One region of the Rhizobium sp. 862_C5_N1_2 genome, then DNA from elsewhere that is predicted to be linked to it. Evidence: riboswitches for the same ligand, from Rfam matches in the RefSeq annotation. Region 1 holds a riboswitch; each other region holds the start of a gene.
The links. A riboswitch is a leader RNA that binds a small molecule or an ion and turns the genes downstream of it on or off. The one in region 1 is predicted to bind cobalamin.
Positions count from the first base shown of each region.

Region 2: it holds a riboswitch for cobalamin, as region 1 does, so the genes downstream of both, fdhA (formaldehyde dehydrogenase, glutathione-independent) here and ACD590_RS13000 (ABC transporter substrate-binding protein) in region 1, are expected to answer to the same signal.
Region 3: it holds a riboswitch for cobalamin, as region 1 does, so the genes downstream of both, bluB (5,6-dimethylbenzimidazole synthase) here and ACD590_RS13000 (ABC transporter substrate-binding protein) in region 1, are expected to answer to the same signal.

Region 1 is NZ_JBPWPT010000001.1:2,562,861-2,569,078, reverse strand. It holds gene ACD590_RS13015 (AraC family transcriptional regulator) at 1-728, opposite strand, end outside; gene ACD590_RS13010 (DsrE family protein) at 819-1,187, shown strand; gene blh (bifunctional sulfur transferase/dioxygenase Blh) at 1,370-2,650, shown strand; cobalamin riboswitch at 2,792-3,046, shown strand; gene ACD590_RS13000 (ABC transporter substrate-binding protein) at 3,225-4,241, shown strand; gene ACD590_RS12995 (FecCD family ABC transporter permease) at 4,247-5,278, shown strand; gene ACD590_RS12990 (ABC transporter ATP-binding protein) at 5,275-6,039, shown strand; gene ACD590_RS12985 (hypothetical protein) at 6,138-6,218, shown strand, end outside.
Region 2 is NZ_JBPWPT010000004.1:275,501-281,718, forward strand. It holds gene ACD590_RS34080 (LysR substrate-binding domain-containing protein) at 1-757, opposite strand, end outside; gene ACD590_RS34085 (DMT family transporter) at 871-1,776, shown strand; cobalamin riboswitch at 1,938-2,137, shown strand; gene fdhA (formaldehyde dehydrogenase, glutathione-independent) at 2,358-3,548, shown strand; gene ACD590_RS34095 (transporter substrate-binding domain-containing protein) at 3,735-4,541, opposite strand; gene ACD590_RS34100 (putative bifunctional diguanylate cyclase/phosphodiesterase) at 4,647-6,218, shown strand, end outside.
Region 3 is NZ_JBPWPT010000001.1:2,193,516-2,199,733, reverse strand. It holds gene ACD590_RS11100 (methyl-accepting chemotaxis protein) at 1-921, opposite strand, end outside; gene ACD590_RS11095 (MFS transporter) at 1,192-2,595, opposite strand; cobalamin riboswitch at 2,770-2,957, shown strand; gene bluB (5,6-dimethylbenzimidazole synthase) at 3,000-3,686, shown strand; partial or broken gene ACD590_RS11085 (molybdopterin-dependent oxidoreductase) at 3,683-4,360, shown strand; gene ACD590_RS11080 (phosphatase PAP2 family protein) at 4,470-5,654, opposite strand; gene ACD590_RS11075 (PhzF family phenazine biosynthesis protein) at 6,186-6,218, opposite strand, start outside.

The DNA of each region.
Region 1 (6,218 bases):
TCGCGTCTGGGATCGTCATGAATGAGGGAGAGGCAGCGCGAGAGCGCGGGGTCGCCGAGCGCTGCCAGCCAGCCGACGGAACGCGACTCGGCCATCATGATCTGATGGCGCAGGATCTCGATGAAGATGATTTCGGTCAGCCGCGGCAGCATCGAGACGCCACCGGCGCGCGGCCTGTCGACCTCCTCGACCATCTGGCGGATGGTGGCGCGCAGCCAGTCGCCGTCATTGGCTGCTCGTGTCCTGACATGGATCAGCCTGGGCAGCGCCTGACGCAGCGGCGCAAAGCTCAGCCCGTCCCATTGCAGATAGCCGCAGAGCAGCCGCACGCCTTGCGCGGCCTCGCCGTAGCGCAGCACGGGAATCTCACGCCACGGCTTTTGCGGCAGGTCGCGGGTCGGCAGCACCAGCTTGCCGTCTCTTCCCGCGCCGAGCTGATGTCCGGTGCCGAAGGGAAAGACCAGCACGTCGCCCGCCTCGAGATCGGCCTCTTCACCTTCCGTCTTCAGCCAGCAGCGGCCCTCCACAACGATGTGAAACGGCATCGTGCCCGAAGCCTTCGCCGAAAGGCTCGCCAAGGCCGGCGTGGCATCGGTCTGCCAGTCGCCCGTCGGCATGAAGCAGAACTGCAGTGATCCCGACAGGCGGATCGTCGACAGCAGCGCCGACAGCACGTCGTCACGCGCGACACCCGCAGCGCCTGGATTTTCGGACAAGGCTTCACGCATTCCGGCCAAATACGCGCCCCGCGCACCCTCCTATCATCAGCTCGTTCAAACCGGGTGAACGCTGTTCACCCTGACAAACGGGAGAATACTATGCAAACCCAAAGCGACAAACTGGTCGTGCTCGTCACCAAAGGCATCGAATCCGAACTGTCCTCCGTCGCCTTCACCATTGCCAATGGCGGCATCACCGCCGGGCTGAAGGTCTCGGTGTTCCTCACCAGCACCGGGATCGACCTGGTGCGCAAGGGCGGCCAGCGCATGACGCATGTGCCGCCGCTCGATCCGCTGTCGAGCCTGATCGAGAATTTCCAGCAGCGCGGCGGCACGATCTGGGCTTGCCCGCCCTGCGTGACCTCGCGCGGCTACACGCAGGAAGACTTGCTCGACGGTGTCGTCATCGTCGGCGCCAGCGCCATGCATGCCGAGATCAAGGAAGGTGCTGCGACGCTGTCGTTTTGACGATACTCGGCCGGGATGGGCGGGAGTTTGGGCGGCGTCTCCCGCCGGTTTCGTCAGGCTTTGCGGATCGGCGACAGGTGCAGAGAAATACCAAGCGCCTATTCTTGCGTTCGGCAATATACTTGTGAGATTGTGTCGATATACGTGCGATAATGCCTGGTGCGGGCAGCGCGGGGGCTTCGATGACATCCGTGAGGGTCAATGAGCTGATATCGGTGGCGGGGCAGCCCGACGCCGCAGGTTTTGCCGCCTTCGCGGCTGATGGCTTTGCCGCCGTCATCAATGCCCGGCCGGATGGCGAGGAGCCGGGGCAGCCGGGCAATACCTCGGAAAAGGCTTCCGCCGCCGCCGCCGGGCTCGCCTACAGCTTCGTGCCGGTGAAGGGGACCGAGATCACCGAGGCCGATATCCGCGCCTTCCAGGCGGCGATGGCGCAGGCGAAGGGACCGGTCGTCGCCCATTGCAAGAGCGGCACACGGGCATTGACGCTCTACGCGCTGGGCGAGGTGCTCGACGGCCGGATGAAGCCCGGAGATGTCGAGGCCTTCGGTCAAAACCTCGGCTTCGATCTTGCCGGCGCGCGCCGCTTTCTGGAGAAGCGGGCAGGGCAGGCGGCTCATGTGAAGGCCTTCTTCGAGCCCCGCACCTCCACTGTGCAATATGTCGTTTCCGACCCGGCGACGAAACGCTGCGCCATCATCGACCCAGTGCTCGATTTCGACGAAATGTCGGGGGCGACGGGAACGGCCAATGCCGACGCCATCCTCGCTCATATCAAAAGTGAAGGGCTGACGGTCGAGTGGATCCTCGACACGCATCCGCATGCCGATCATTTCTCCGCCGCGCATTACATCAACGGAAAGACCGGTGCGCCGACCGCGATCGGCGCTCATGTCACCGACGTCCAGACGCTCTGGAAGGAGATCTACAACTGGCCGGCGCTTAAAACCGACGGCTCGCAATGGGACCAGCTGTTTGCCGATGGCGACACCTTCGAGATCGGTGCGCTTAAAGCCCGCGTGATGTTTTCGCCCGGGCACACACTCGCCTCAGTGACCTATGTAATCGGCGACGCCGCCTTCGTGCACGACACAGTGTTCACGCCGGATTCCGGCACGGCGCGAACCGATTTTCCGGGCGGCAGCGCCAGTGCCCTCTGGCACTCGATCCAGGCCATCCTATTGCTGCCCGAGGAGACCCGGCTCTTTTCCGGCCACGACTACCAGCCCGGCGGCCGCCACCCGCGCTGGGAAAGCACGGTGACCGCCCAGAAAAGCGCCAATCCTCATATCGCAGGCATCGACGAGGCCGGCTTCATCGCGCTGCGCCAGGCGCGCGACCGCACGCTGCCGAAGCCGAAGCTGATGCTGCATGCGCTGCAGGTCAATATTCGCGGCGGGCGGTTGCCCGAGCCGGAGGGGAACGGCCGGCGGTATTTGAAGATACCGCTGGATGCGTTGTAGAGGCGGCCGGGGCTGGGAGTGGGCGCCTTTGCCCCAGGTGCGGTAGGCTTCGGCGATGCGGCGGGCGGAGGCGATCGCAACATATTTATCCGCTGGTGGGATGGCTCCTTCGGAATCATCATTGACGTCGTGCAGGTCTGCGACGTAACTGGGTTCGACGGTTCCCTGAAGATGACTCCAAGGGGATTAATAGGGAACACGGTGAGGACGACCCAGTAGGGACCGAGACCGTGGCTGCCCCCGCAACTGTAAGCGGATTGTCGATCATCTCAGGAGTGGCCAGCGACTGGCCATCTCTGAAGGGCCCATGGCCCTGCCACTGCGGATATCGCGGGAAGGCGGATGTAACGACGGATATCCGCAAGCCAGGAGACCTGCCGTCAATCACGATCCAATCAACCGGGCGGGGATGCCCGGACAAGGAACAGATATGATTGACCTGCTGAACCTTCGCCGAATTCCGGCATGCATCCGTCTCGATTGGGCCTCCTGCGGCTAGGGCACGCCTAAGCGTGCTTTCGGTCCGCGCACATGCGCGGAACGGCCGTCATTTTTTCCTTCATCGAGGTTTTCCATGCGCCAGATTCTCGCCGCCATGACATTTGCCTTCGGGCTCGCCGGCCTTGCGGCACCAAGCCTTGCCGCGACCCACTACCCCCTGACCGTCAGTAATTGCGGCCAGCAGGTGACTTTTCAGAAGGCGCCCGCCAGGATCGTTTCGATCGGCCAGGGCATGACCGAAATTCTTTTCTCGCTCGGCCTTGCCGACAAGGTCGCCGGGACGGCCGTCTGGGTCGGTCCAGTCCTGCCGCAATATGCCGAGGCCAACAGCAAGATAAAGCGACTTGCCGACAACGATCCGAGCTTCGAATCCGTCGTCGGGCAGGAGCCCGACCTAGTGGCGGCCGAGTTCGAATGGCATGTCGGCGCGCAGGGCTCCGTCGGCAAGCGGGAGCAGTTCAAGGATCTCGGGATCAATACATATCTCGCGCCGGCGGATTGCGTCGCCAAGGTCAACACCGATGGCGGCGACGGCGTGCGCGGGGAATTGTTCACGATGGAGCTGATCTACCAGGAAGTCGCCGAGCTCTCGGAGATTTTCGACGTGAAGGACCGCGGCGATGCGCTGATTTCGGCGCTGAAGAAGCGCGAGGCGGATGCCGTCGCTTCGATATCGGGCGCATCGGGCAAGAACTTGCCCGTCGTCTTCTGGTTCTCCAGCAAAGAGGTCAACGGCGATGCCTTCATCGCCGGCAAGAACAGCGCGCCCGCCTATATCCTGAAGACGATCGGTGCGAAGAACGTCGTCACCACGGAAGAGGAATGGCCGCTGGTCGGTTGGGAAACCATCGCCCAGGCGAACCCTGCCGTCATCGTGCTCGCGACCATGGACCGCCGCCGTTACGCGGCTGACGATCCTAAGGTCAAGGTCGATTTTCTTGAGAACGACCCTGTGACCAAGGAGCTCGACGCGGTCAAAAACAAGCACTTCGTGATGATGGACGCGCAGTCGATGAACCCGACGATCCGCACGATCGATGGCATCGAGACATTGGCGAACGGCATCAAGTCCTTCGGCCTGGCGCAGTGAAGGCAATGTCGGTCAGGCAACAGGGATGGTGGGCGCTTGCCGCGCTCACCATTGTAGCACTTCTCCTGCTCGGGCTGATGATCAGCCTTGCCGTTTCCATCGGCGAGATCGCAATTCCCGTTGCGACCACGGCGGAGGCGGTCTCGAACCGGCTGTTCGGAACGAATTTCGAGATCAGCCGCATCCACCAGGGCATCGTCTGGGATTATCGTCTGAGCCGCGCGCTCGTCGCGGCCAGCGCCGGCGCATCGCTCTCGCTCTCCGGTGCGATCCTGCAGGCGCTGCTGCGCAATCCGCTGGCCGAACCCTATGTGCTCGGCATCTCCGCCGGCGCCTCGACGGGCGCCGTCTGCGTGATGATCCTCGGCTTCGGCTACGGTATTCTCGGCCTCTCGAGCGGCGCCTTCATCGGTGCGGTGATCGCCTTTCTGCTGGTCGGCTTCCTGGCAACGGGTGCGGGAGGAAGCGGCGAGCGCATCATCCTTTGCGGCGTCGCCGGTTCGCAGCTCTTCAATGCGCTGACCTCCTACATCGTGACGACTTCGGCGAATGCCGAGCAGGCGCGCGGCATCCTGTTCTGGCTTTTGGGTTCGCTCAGTGGCGTGCGCTGGCCCGATGTCTATCTGTCGGTGCCGATCGCGCTTGCCGGCTTCATCATCTGCATGGCCCATGTGCGGGCGCTGGACGCCTTCGCTTTTGGCACGGATGCTGCCGCCTCGCTCGGCATTGCCGTACGCCGCGTCCAAATCGTGCTGTTCGGCATGACGGCGGCGATGACGGCAAGCGTCGTCAGCATGGTGGGTTCGATCGGCTTCGTTGGCCTCGTCATCCCTCACGCCGCCCGCTTCCTCGTCGGGCCGGGGCATGGGCGGCTGCTGCCGGCAACAGCGCTCGGCGGTGCGATTTACATGGTCGGCGCCGATATTGTTTCGCGCGTCATCATACCGCAGCAAATCCTGCCGATCGGCGTCGTCACCGCACTCTTCGGCGCGCCGGCCTTCGCCATCATCCTCTATCGCGTGCGAGGGAATGCATGAGCATCAGCGTCGACGAGGTAAGCTTTGCCGCCGGCGATACCGTCATCGTCAACGGCGTCAGCCTAACGGTGGAAAGGGGCAAGGTGTTCGGCCTGCTTGGGCCGAACGGTTCCGGCAAATCGAGCCTTCTCAGATTGATTTGCCGGCTGCGCAAGGTTCGCAGCGGCGTCATCCGGCTGGGTGATGACGATATATCCTCGCTGTCGCGCGCAGCGCTTGCGCGGCGCGTCGCCTTCGTCGAGCAGCAGACGACGACGGATACGCAATTGACGGTGCGCGACGTGGTGCGGCTCGGCCGCACGCCGCATCGCGGGCTGTTGTCGTCCTGGGGCGCCGGAGACGACGCAGCCGTCGACGAGGCCCTGTCGCGGACGGGCATGCGGGAGAGGGCGGGCCAGCTCTGGCAGACGCTGTCGGGCGGTGAGCGCCAGCGCGTCCATATTGCCAGATCGCTGGCGCAGGCGCCGAGCGAACTGCTGCTCGACGAGCCGACCAACCATCTCGATATCCAGCATCAGCTCGACATTCTCTCGCTGATCTCGAAGCTCGGCATCACCTGCATCGTCGCACTGCACGATCTCAATCTGGCGGCGATGTTCTGCGACAGGCTGGCGGTGCTTCAGAAAGGCGAGGTCGTCGCCTCGGGGGCGCCGGAGGAGGTGCTGACGGAGGATATGATCGGCCGGGTCTTCGGCGTTCGCGCCCATGTCCAGAAATCGGCCGTGCACGGCCGGCATCATATCCAATACGTCATGGATTGAGGAATGGCGGGGAATTTCGATCTCAAGAGGAGGTATGGCCTCGCTAGCCTTTTTCCCGGACTGGCGTATTATTTCTTGCGGTCGAATGGAGTTTCGAGATGCTCGAACGAAATCAGCTTCCCCTGCGCCCTGTCGCACCCGGCTTCGCTGTCGCCTGGGTCGTCGTCATTTCAGGTGCG
Region 2 (6,218 bases), on a different contig from region 1:
CCGGCGGGAAACCGTCTTCGGCGGTGAGTTCCCGGCAGCCGGGCGGAATGCTGCTGCGGGAAAGCGTGGTGACGGCAAGGCCTGCGGTCACGGCATTCTTCAGCCCCGAGCCAGTATCGGCGATGAAAGCGATTCGATAGTTGCGGCCGATCTGCTCCAGCGACCGGAGCGCAAAATCGCGTGACCAGGTGGAGTTGCGATAGGTCGCTATCGGCAGGGGATCGATGTCGTGCAGCCTGTGGACCATCGATGTGACCCAGACTGTGGGATCGATACAGATGACCTCGCCTTTCGTCTCATCGCTCCAGTCGAAAACGACGGCCAGATCGAGCTCATCCCGCTCGAGGGCGGCCAGGTTGCGAACTGTGTAGTCGCAGGACACGGTGACCTCGACGGCCGGGTGGCGTACGGCGAAAGCAGCAAGGGCTGCCGGCAGCACCGTCTGGCTGTATTCCTCCGGAATTCCGATGCGCACCGGTCCGTCCAGCGGTTTGCTCCGGATCGTCGCGGCGGCCTCGTTCAGGAGGTCGATTATCCTGCGGGCGTAGGGGACGAGCTGTATGCCCTGGCGCGTCAGCAGCACGCCGCGGGCGCCCCGCTCGAACAGAGCTTCGCCGATCGTCTGCTCAAGCCGCTTGATCTGAGTGCTGACCGCCGACTGCGTCCGCCCGATGCGCTGGGCAGCCGCGGAGAAATTGGAAGTCTCGGCAACGACCAGGAAGGTTCTGAGCAGGTCGCTCTCAATCGGCTCGTGCATAGGAATAGCCATAGAAAAAATCGATGGTAGCTATCTCTACTATTCGTTTGTCTAATGTCAATTCTTGGCGCAGAAAAGAACCGCGTTCGACTTCCTTCTTTGAGAATATCTGCGTGACCATTGAAAATCCGGCCAGACGCCTCGCAGGCAGCGAGCACGAGAAGGGTGTGCTTCTCATCATTGCCGCGACGCTTGCCTGGAGCGCGAGCGGCGTCTATTCGCGGCTCCTGACGACCGACGTATGGACGGCGATCGCCTGGCGGTCGTTGTTCGGCGGCCTGTTTCTGCTGATCCCCTGCCTTTTCCTCGAAGGGGGCATCTCACGGCAGCAATGGCGATCCGTCTTCCATCCGTCAGGTCTTGCGATGATCGCATGCCAGACCTTCAGTCAGGTATGCTTCATCGGGGCGCTTTACATGACCACCGTCGCCAATGTGACGATGATCTATGCGACCGCGCCCTTCATCGCGGCACTGCTCGGGTGGGTCATCCTCAGGGAGAGGGTCTCCAGGCGGACGCTGATTGCCGGCGGCATCTCGCTCTTCGGCGTTGCGGTCATCGTCGCCTCGTCGATCGGCGGCGGGACCGGTTGGGGCGACCTGCTGGCGCTCGGCATGACGGCGTCCTTCGCGCTCGTCATCATCATTCCGCGCATCAGTCCCGACGTGCCGAGCCTGCCGCCGACCGTGGTCAGCGCTTTCCTGACACTTGCACTCTTCGCTCCGTTCGGTTCGGTCGGCTCGCTCGACCTGCACAACTGGATCGTCCTCGCCGCCTTCGGCGCGACCAATTTCTCCCTGGCGCTGGTGCTCTTCCTTGCCGGGGCGAAGCGGATGCCGCCGGCGGAGGCGGCGCTGATCGGCACGATGGAAATCGTGCTCACGCCCTTCTGGGTCTGGCTGTTGTTTTCCGAAGAGCCGCCCGTCGCCACCTTTTTCGGCGGCGCGATCATCCTCGGCGCCGTGTTCTGGCACACGGCAATCGACGTCAGCCGCAGCCGGCGACCGCATCGCGCCTAAAGCCTTTAGGCGGCGATCAAATCTTCCGGGACGATCCGGAAAACCGCCGTATTCGCGGGATCAATTATTTCTGCTACGCAGCGCTATTGCGACTTTGCCGACTGTCGTCTTTGAGTTGCGCCCATGTCGTTTTCTTGATCGCTGTTTTACGTCAGGCATGGTTTGCTTGTGGTGTTCAAGGCGCTATCTCGCAAACTGGCGAAATGGACCATTGGGACGCTGGCCTGACGCCGGCGCCGCCCCGCAGCGGTAGAAGAACTGAAATCCTCAAGGAAATCGCCGGATAGACATCCGGAAAGATATCGAGATGGATCGAAAGGAGATTCTGGAGCCGGAAACCAGCTCTTGGCACAGCAAATCGACGGATTGCGGCAGACGATCACGAGCGGAACGACAGGCGAAAACCATGGCGTTCACTCCTCTTCTCCATCCAATCTGTCCCTTTTGCAAATCTGAATATCGCCCGATGCGGCGGTATCCTCGTGTTGTGGACCGGGCTGCAGAGGAGGCAGGCCGGAGGGAAGGTTGCCATCGACTGCATCGGTTGCAGATCGAGGCATTCAAACAAGTGGGAGGAATTCATGAGCAAAAATAGAGGCGTCGTCTATCTCCGGCCGGGCAAGGTTGAAGTTCGCGACATCGACGACCCGAAGCTGGAAGCGCCTGACGGCCGCCGCATTGAACACGGCGTGATTTTGAAGGTGATCTCGACCAATATCTGCGGCTCCGATCAGCACATGGTCCGCGGCCGCACGACGGCGATGCCGGGCCTGGTCCTCGGCCATGAAATCACCGGCGAGATCATCGAGAAAGGCATCGACGTCGAGATGCTCGAAATCGGCGATATCGTCTCGGTGCCTTTCAATGTCGCCTGCGGCCGATGCCGCTGCTGCAAGTCTCAGGATACCGGTGTCTGCCTGACGGTAAACCCGGCCCGCGCCGGCGGTGCTTACGGTTATGTCGACATGGGCGGCTGGATCGGCGGACAGGCGCGCTATGTCACCATTCCCTACGCAGATTTCAACCTGCTGAAAATCCCCGATCGGGATAGGGCAATGGCGAAGATCCGTGATCTCACCATGCTCTCCGACATTCTGCCCACCGGCTTCCATGGCGCAGTGCGTGCAGGTGTTGGGGTCGGCTCGACCGTCTATGTCGCCGGTGCCGGCCCTGTCGGCCTTGCGGCTGCGGCTTCGGCTCGCATTCTCGGCGCTGCTGTCGTGATGATCGGTGATTTCAACAAGGACCGTCTGGCGCATGCGGCGAAGGTCGGTTTCGAACCGATCGACCTGTCGAAGAGCGACCGTCTCGGCGACATGATCGCGCAGGTCGTCGGCACCAATGAGGTGGACAGCGCCATCGATGCGGTCGGCTTCGAGGCACGCGGCCACTCGGGCGGCGAACAGCCGGCGATCGTGCTCAATCAGATGATGGAGATTACCCGTGCCGCGGGTTCGATCGGCATCCCCGGCCTCTACGTTACCGAGGATCCGGGCGCCGTCGACAACGCCGCCAAACACGGCAATCTGTCGCTCCGCTTCGGCCTCGGATGGGCCAAGGCGCAGTCCTTCCACACCGGCCAGACTCCGGTGATCAAATATAATCGTCAGCTCATGCAGGCGATCCTCCACGACCGGCTGCCAATTGCCGATATCGTCAACGCCAAGGTCATTCCGCTCGACGATGCCGCCAATGGATATGAGAGCTTCGACCAGGGAGCGGCGACGAAATATGTCCTCGATCCGCACGGAGAGGTCGCGAAAGCCGCCTAGAGCAATTCCAGCAAAAGCGCGTAGCGGTTTTGCGTCCGGAATTGCGAGAAAACAAAGGGATAGAGCATTTCCGTGATTCGAAGAAAAACGGAAATGCTCTAGCGACTACGACTGAGGACTTTACCTGATAGGAATGGCCGGCGGAAAGCCGGCCATTCTGCATCGCACAACGATTTGATTGACGAACTACTGGATGCTGAACGGGAAATATTTTGCGTTGATCATGTCGTAGGTCCCGTCCGCCTTGATGCTCTTCAACGCTTCGTTCAGGCGCGCAAGACGCTCCTTGTCATCGAGGCGCAGCGCGATGCCGGCACCCTCACCGAAGTATGTGATGTCGACCAGATCCGGTCCTTTGAACTCGCAGCAGCTTCCTGCCTTGGTGTTGGCAATCCAGTCGTAGATGGCGAGTTTATCCTCGAGGATAATGTCGACGCTCCCGTCCGCCAGACCCTTGTACAATTCGGGCGAAGACCGAAACACCTTCTTTTTCATTTCCGGATAAAGATGGTTGGCATAGGATTCCTGCGCTGTCGACGATGTCACCCCAAGAATTTTATCGTTGAGGGCGGCGGGGCTGACATCGCTGATCGACGAATCCTTCCGGGCGATGAACACAGACGGGCTGTTGTAGTATTTTTCAGTGAAGGCAACCTTTTGACGCCGCTCAAGGCTCATCGACATGGATGAGATGATCGCGTCGTATTTGTCGGCAACGAGATCGGGGATAATGTCGTCCCACTTCTCGATGATAAATTGGCATTCGAACTTGCCAACCTCGCACAGCGCATTGGCAATATCGATGTCGAAGCCCTGAAGTTTGTTATTTGCATCGAGATAGTTGAAGGGCGGAAATGCACCTTCGACGGCAATTCTCATTGGCATGCGATCTTGCGCGGCCACCTCAAGCGGCGAGGTCGCGGCCAAAAAAATACCCATCCCGCCCGCCATCAGCGCTCCGCGCAGTATAGTCTGAATGGATATGCGCAACATCGTCGGGAGCTCCTCGGGGAATAGTCGATCTCGCCCCATAGTGCGCCGCAGCCTTTAATTCTACGTGAACGCTTCTTTGTTAGCGTCGGCCAATGCGCCCGTGTGGTGGTGTTCAGGGGTCTAGGCTTGCAGATCGTTCTTCCTTCCAGCTCCAAGACGTTTCAGCAATCCTGGATTGCCTCGGGAAGAATTCTGTTTCTGATTGCCGTCAGCGGACTTGGAGCGATCGGACTTGTTGTACTCTCGGCGCTCTGGGCAGGAACCGAAAGCGATGCTGCCGCCCTTGATCGACAGCGCCAGCTTGTGAATGCCCGCCTGCGGGAACAGGTCGATCAAGTCGCCCATGTCATCGGCCAGTTCGGCAACGGCTACCTCACACGTGTTTATCCGGCTGCCCGGTCAAGCGGAGGTTCCTCCAGCCTCGATGCCGTTCTGACAGCGGCCGCCGGGAGTGCGATCAGCCAGACCGCAATGTCCGCCTTCGGCTACGATCAGGCCTTTGTCGTCGACGAGAAGGCTCAACTGCTGATGCTGGCGGACGCCCAAACGGAAAAGCGTTATCGCTGGATGAAGCCTCTCTTTTTGCCTCTGCTTCAGGATGCCCGCCTCGGGGTGAGACCAGGCGCGGTTTCCAACGAAAGAACGCCGTCCTCGATGGAAAGCCGCCTTGCGAGCCCAGGACGCTCCAACACTGCGTTGGCCAATCTGATGCGGCTGGAAGGTCGGCCGACGATCGTCGGCGTCGTCGCCATCAACGATCCCGAAGAGGGGCAACGGCAGACGATGCGGCAATTCCTGATCGTCGTGCGGTTTATCGATGGTGCGGCGCTGGACGAATTGAGCCGGCAACAGGGCCTCAACGGCGCGCGCTTCGCGCGCACAGCCGATGCAGACGAAAACGAGGTTGCCTTCCAGATCGACGCCACGGCAAATGGCGAACCGATCGGCTTCATCGTATGGCGGCCCGATCTTCCAGGCTCGAGAGTGATCGGCCGATTGATGCCGGCGCTTTCGATTGCCGCCCTGGTGATCGCGATCCTGTTCTCCGTTTTGCTGGTGCGCCTGCGAAGCAGCCTCGGCGAGTTGAGAAAAAGCGAGCTGCATGCAAGACAGCTTGCCTTGCATGACGTGCTCACGAGCCTTCCCAACCGCGCTTTGTTCGCGATGAGGTTCGACGAGTGCCTGGCCGAGACGAAGAATTCGGCCGAGCGCTCGGCAGTCGCGCTTCTCGATCTCGACCGCTTCAAGGCCGTGAACGACACGTTCGGCCATGCCGCCGGCGATGAACTCATCAGGATGGCTGCGGAGCGGATCCACTCCCTGCTTCGTCCGGGCGACACGCTTGCCCGGCTCGGAGGGGACGAATTCGCCCTGCTTCTTCGGGACATCAAAGATCATGATCAGGTTTTGCCTGTAATATGCGACGCGATCGTTGCCGAACTTGGCAAGCCCTTCCCGCTTCTGAGGGGCGAGGCGGTCGCACGGGTCGGCGGCTCGATCGGCGTGACCGTCGTGCCGGACGCCGGACGGAATGCCGATGACATCATGCGCTACGCCGACGTCGCGCTGTACGAAGCAAAGATGGGCGGCAGAGGCCAATGGCGCGTCTATTCACCGTCCATGGACGGCGGCAGGAATGCGCGCGACATACTCAAGAACGAATTGCGGGAAGTTTTG
Region 3 (6,218 bases), 370 kb from region 1:
ATCGGCCAGGTGTATCGAGAAGTCGCCGGCGGCAAGGCCTTCCAATGCATTTGCGAGAGCGTTCATGACCAGCCGTTGCGTGTTGCTGGCCTCTTCGGTCAACAATGCGTTGCGCGCCCGTTCGGCGTCGAGCGAAGCACTCTGCTCGGCAGCGGCTTGCTCTCTCTCGACCTTCGCAATCGCCTCGTGACGGAAAACTTCCAATGCTCGCGCCAGAAAGCCGATCTCGTCGCCATTTTCCCTGTAGGTGACGGGAGAGACCAGATCGCCTTTCTGCAACGCGCTAATTCGTTCGCTGATCACCCTGATGGGCCGGCCGACCAGGCTGCGCATGGCGAGAAGGAAGGCAACGACGGCCATGGCGGTGATCGCGGACTGCGTGAGCAACGAAATGAGAACTTTCTGCCTGACTTCGGAAGCGATTTTTTCGACAGACCAGTTCGTGACGATGTAGCCGGTGGCCTTGCCTGCCTTATCCAGCGGAAGCGGCGCGATGATCGTGACCACGCCGGCGGATGTTCCGCTATCATCGACAGTCGTCTTTTCCGGTTTCGCGCTGAGACGCTTCGCCAGATCGGCGGGTGCAGGCAAACCGTTGATGCCGTCGCGTGTCCACGTATCGACTGATGCCGGTTCCGCGTTGAATGCGGCAAACTGTACAAGATCGAGCGAGGGGTCGTCGCGGTAGAGCGAATAAGCCTCGCGAACGGCGTTCGCCTTCCCCCATTTCACGCCGCCGGCGGCCAGAGATGCAAACTGCTCCGCATCCTTGGACCAGTTCGCCTTGGCGCCATCGATCAACGCCCGGGTTTCGTACATCCAGGTATAGGTGGCGAAAGCGGAAATGCCGCAGAGGTTTACGGCAACGATAATCGCCGCCAGCTTGGCTGTCAGAGGCATCGTTTTCAAAAAATGGAACATTCCGCGGCGGCCTAGAATTGCGGCTCAGTCGGACATGTTCCCGACTGGCGTATCAATACGGGCATCGACGCTGACGGTCGCATCACGAGCGCTCATGCCCATGTCCTGATAGCAACCCAAAACGCGCAAACGCAGTGTGTATTTGATGTGTGAATAAATCATAAAGTAGAAACGAATGCTGAGCACACGCGTGCCATTCGCGCCTGCTGCCGCCGGCGCCGAGCCTTGCGAACCGGTGGGTGTAGCAGGGCTTCCGTGGCGTCAGGGAGATCAGCTATTTTCAGCCACGGCCTCTTCCGGCTCGACGTGCCGGCGCTTGCGGCCGCGCGCCGTCAGTTCAGCGCCGGCATCTTGGGGCAGGCGCAGGAAGGTGATGCAGGCCAGCGCCGAAATCGCCGAGACGCTGAAGAAGGCGATGTGGAAATCCGAGACCAGCAGCCTGCCGTCGTGAAAGCTGCTGGAAATTTCGAGGATGCCGCCGGCGATCGCCACACCCATCGCCATGGAGATACGCTGGGCAACGGCATTGATTGCGGTTGCCTGGCTGCTGTCGGCATCATCGACATCGCCGAAGGCCATGGCGTTGACGCCGGAGAAAGCCATGGAGCGGAACAGGCCGCCGATCAGCAGGCAGGCCATGATCAGGAACAGTGGCGTTTCGGCGGTGAACAGGCCGTTGATGCCGAGGAAGATCGCCGCCAGCAAGGTGGTGAGGGAGATCACCGTGCGGAAGCCGAAGGCATTGAAGGTGCGCGAGGCGGCGAATTTCGAGCCCATGGAGCCGAGCGCGCTGACGAAGGTGACCGAGCCCGATTGCAGCGGCGTCAGGCCGAAGCCGAGCTGGAGCATCAGCGGCATCAGGAAAGGCAGGGCGCCAAGTCCCATGCGGAAATTCGAGGCGCCGAGGATTGCCGCCCGGAACATCGGGTAACGGAACATCTTCGGATCGAGAAGCGGATAGGGCACGCGGCGGGCATGCAGGAGGTATAGGAGGCCGGCAAGGATGCCGATCGCAACGGTGACGTAACCATAGATAACGGGCACGGCCGGCAGGCTGATCACCGACAGGCCGAAGACGAAGCCGGAGAAGCCGAGGCCGCAAAGAAAGAAGCCGGGGAAATCCATCGGCCGGGGACTGCGTGGCTCAACCGCCGGCAGGAAACGGGTGACGAGGATGATGCCGAGCACGCCGATCGGGACGTTGATCCAGAAGATCCAGTGCCAGGTGAGGTAGGTGGTGAGGAAGCCGCCGATCGGCGGACCCATGATCGGACCGATCAACGCTGGAATGGTGAGCCAGGCCATGGCATCGACGAGTTCGTGACGCGGCGTTCCCCGGACCAGCAGCAAGCGGCTGACCGGCGTCATCATCGAGCCGCCGGCGCCCTGGATCAGGCGTGAGATGACGAAGGCCGTGATCGAATTGGAAAAGGCGCAGGCGATCGAACCGATCATGAAAACGAAGATCGCCATGCGGAAGATGTTGCGTGCGCCGAAACGATCGGACATCCAGCCGCTGATCGGGATGAAGATCGCCAGCGCCACGAGATAGCTGGTAACGGCGAGCTTCAGCGCGATCGGCGAGGTGCCGATATCGGCTGCGATCGCCGGTAGGCTGGTGGCGATCACCGTCGAATCCATCTGTTCCATGAACAGGGCGACCGCAAGGATCATGGGCGTGAGGCGGGGCACGGGCAACCAAAGTGCAAAGAGAAAAAGTGCGGCGCCATGGGCGTCGGTCAGGATCGGTTTGTTTCTAAGGCAGCGATGCGCCTCTGTCCATGAAGTCGATGTCGCATGCAACGTGTCGGCGGTATGAGGGCCGGCTTGCCGCCGCCGCGCTTTCCTGAAATAGATGCGCCGTCAGGTGCCCGCCGTCCAGGCGGGAGAATCGGGAATCCGGTGCAAAGCCGGAACGTGCCCAACGCTGTAAGGCTGACGCTTGCCGCTTCATCACGCCACTGGCTTTTTGCCGGGAAGGCTGCGGCAGACGGATGACGCCGAGTCAGAAGACCGGCCTGGCTAGATAGACCGATCCGCGCGGACGGCGGGGCGGTTGCGTTGTTGGGGATTTGACGATGCGACCCTTTGATGATGATGCCCTTTCGGCGGCGTCCGGTTTTTCCTTGGCCGAACGCGAGGCCGTCTATCATGCGATCATGACGCGGCGCGACGTTCGCAGCCAGTTCCTGCCCGATCCCTTGCCGGATGACCTTGTGCAGCGGCTGCTGACGGCTGCCCATCATGCACCCTCCGTCGGCTTTATGCAGCCGTGGAATTTCATTCTGGTGAAAAGCGCAACCGTGCGGGCGCGCGTCCGGGATGCTTTTGCGAGGGCCAACGAGGAGGCGGCGCTGATGTTCGAAGGCGAACGGCGGCAGGCCTACCGCTCGCTCAAGCTCGAAGGCATCGTCGAGGCGCCGCTCGGCATATGCGTGACCTGCGATCCTACCCGCAGCGGCAGCGTCGTGCTGGGGCGCACGCACAATCCCAGGATGGATAGCTATTCCACAGTCTGCGCCATCCAGAATCTCTGGCTTGCGGCGCGGGCGGAAGGGGTCGGGATCGGCTGGGTCAGCATCTTTCATGAAAGCGACCTGAAGAGCATTCTCGGTATACCCCAGCATATCGAGGTGGTCGCCTGGCTCTGTGCCGGTTTCGTCGACCGGCTCTATGACGAGCCGGAACTGTCCGTCAAAGGCTGGCGGCAGCGGCTGCCGCTCGAGGAACTCGTCTTCCATGATGGATGGGGACTGAACACCTAGAGGTCGTCTTCTTCGGCACCGACAAAGGCGAGGTCACGATTCGCGACATCAAGATGCAACAGAACTTCGCTCGCAGCATGTCGCTCGCAGACGCGATGAACCCCGACAATCTGCTCTGCTACGAAATGAACGGAGCGACCCTGCCTGCCCCCAACGGTTTCCCGCTGCGGCTGATAACTCTGGGCTGGTACGGGATCGCCAACGTCAAGTGGCTGAAGGGCATCGAGGTTCGCGACACCCGCTTCATGAGCCTGCTGATGGGCCGCGACTATGTCACCATCCGGGAGGAAGAGCACAAAGGCGAGACCGTGCGGGCCGAGACCTCGGTCGGCCGGGCCTTGCTGAAATCCGCGCCCGCCAAGGTCACGCGCAACGACTCGGGTCACCGGGTCGTCGGCGCAGCCTGGGGTGCACCGATCGACCGGGTCGAACTGAAAATTGATCAAGGGCCCTGGATGCCGGCAGTCATCGATCACAGCGAGGAGGCCGAATACGCCTGGAAGATTTGGTCACTGGATTGGCCAAATCCCTCGCCTGGAGAACACACGGTGACCTCGCGCGCGATCAGTACCGCAGGGCAAATTCAACCGGCGATGGACGATCCCTTGATCGCCAAAAAGCACACATACTGGGAAAGCAATGGCCAGGTGACGCGCCGCATCCGCATCGTTTGAGAAACGTTGCTGCCTCGCACGTCGGCTGCTGAGTGAACGGAACGTTCCACCGAGAACCCTTCGCTTAGGATTGCGACATTTCGGGAGAAAGGCGCTAGCGGCCCTTCCGCTAGTCTGCCCCGTCTTTTTTTGCCCGCTCGATGAATTTCCCGGCGACTGCTTTGCCAAGTGCGGCACCGGCCCGGTTGTCCATTTCATAGTGGATGCCGGCCCAGATGCGGGAATCGCCCGCTTCCTTGCCGACCGTTCGGATGAACTCCGCCTGGTCGGGGAACAGATAGGCAAGCACCTCGCATCGGGCAGTCGACAACGTGGAGTGATTCGACGGATAACTGGGATGGGCCGGCACTGCGAACAGGGGAGTGATGCTCGGGTCAAGCATGTTGGGCCGCAGGTACCAATAAGCGTATTTCCCGTCGTTGCTTGCAATGTAGGCGTCGTAGTAGACCGTTGCGAGCATCGCGTAAGCCCGTGCGGCGCGCGGCGGGTTCGAATCCGTCTTGTCCTCGAACATCCACTTGCTGGCATAGTCATACCAGTCTGTGAACAGGCCGGATGGACTTTGCCAGTAGAACGCCTTGTAGCTGTTGGGGAATTTTCGCTCAAACTGGCGGACTGCATCCGTCTCGGCCTTCACGGCCGCAGACTTGCAGTCGGGCGGAGTCGGTGGCCTGAATTCATCGGCTGTCTCGAGCAGGATCGGCTTCCAGTTTGGCATGGTTGCATTGGCGGGTTTGTCTCCGACCCACATGCACGGCCCGGTCGGCACGGTGCCGGTCCAGACGGCATCGGAGCCGTCGGCCTTTGCCCGCGCAATCACTTGCTCTGCCACGCGTCGCCCCAGTTCCAGGCCGGCGGATGAATCGCTTGGGAACTGGACACCGGCAAGGACACGCGACTGTGCGGCTTCTTCGGCCATCGCCTGGAACGACGACGCCTCGTCGGGAAAGAAATAGGCAAGAACGGTCGCGGCGGCGGCGGCGGCGGCCGCGTGTTCGGATGGATAAGCGGGACTCCGAGGCGTAGGCAGCGCAGTCGGCAGTGTCGTATCCACCTCGCTCGGGCGGGGGCGATTGTAGAAGTATTTCGACTCCCAAGCCGCGATGGTGGCGTCGTAGACCGCCATCGTCAAATAGGTGTAGACGCGATGCGCATTGGGGATCGTCTGGTTTGCGAGAAGACGGTTGTTGACCAGGTCGATCCATCGATAGCCGGGCGAACCGGCGTCCCAGAATGTGATCTTGGCGGCGACCTGCGCATCGTTCTTTGCGACAAGTTCGCGAACCTGCTCCAACTCGGTTGCGGAAGTATCCGGTGGGGGCGGGACTCGGAAGTCTTTGCCCGACGTGATTACCCACGTCTTCCACATTCCAGCGTTTGGCTCTATCTGATCCGATTGGGCGAAAGCGAAGTTCCCTGACAAAAGGATTAGCGCGCAGGCCCTGCTAAAGCCGCTAAGCATTTTCGACCCCCATAGTTGATCCCCGGCCCAAAGACGGAAGGTTTTCTGTTTTGACGGCCGTCCCATTTTCTATTTTAGCCCGCTCTAATTATACCGCGAAGCGCTGCCAAGTGAAAGGATCAATGAGAGCAGGATCAAGGAGGCCGCTCTAGCCAAGATCGATCCGTATAATGGACAATCGCCTGGCCGGTTCAGGGCTGGCGACAAGCTATTGGCGTTTTTAGACAAACTCTGATCCCTGCCGGAGCTAGGGACATCGCGGTGAGGGCCGCGACGTCCATGCCGACCCCACCAATTATCGAGGAACTTTCAGTAGGCAGGAAAGCGCCAATTGCAGTCATCGGCCTCAGGTCGATGACTGTCTTAGAGGATAGCTTTTCCGTTTATGCAGGTAAC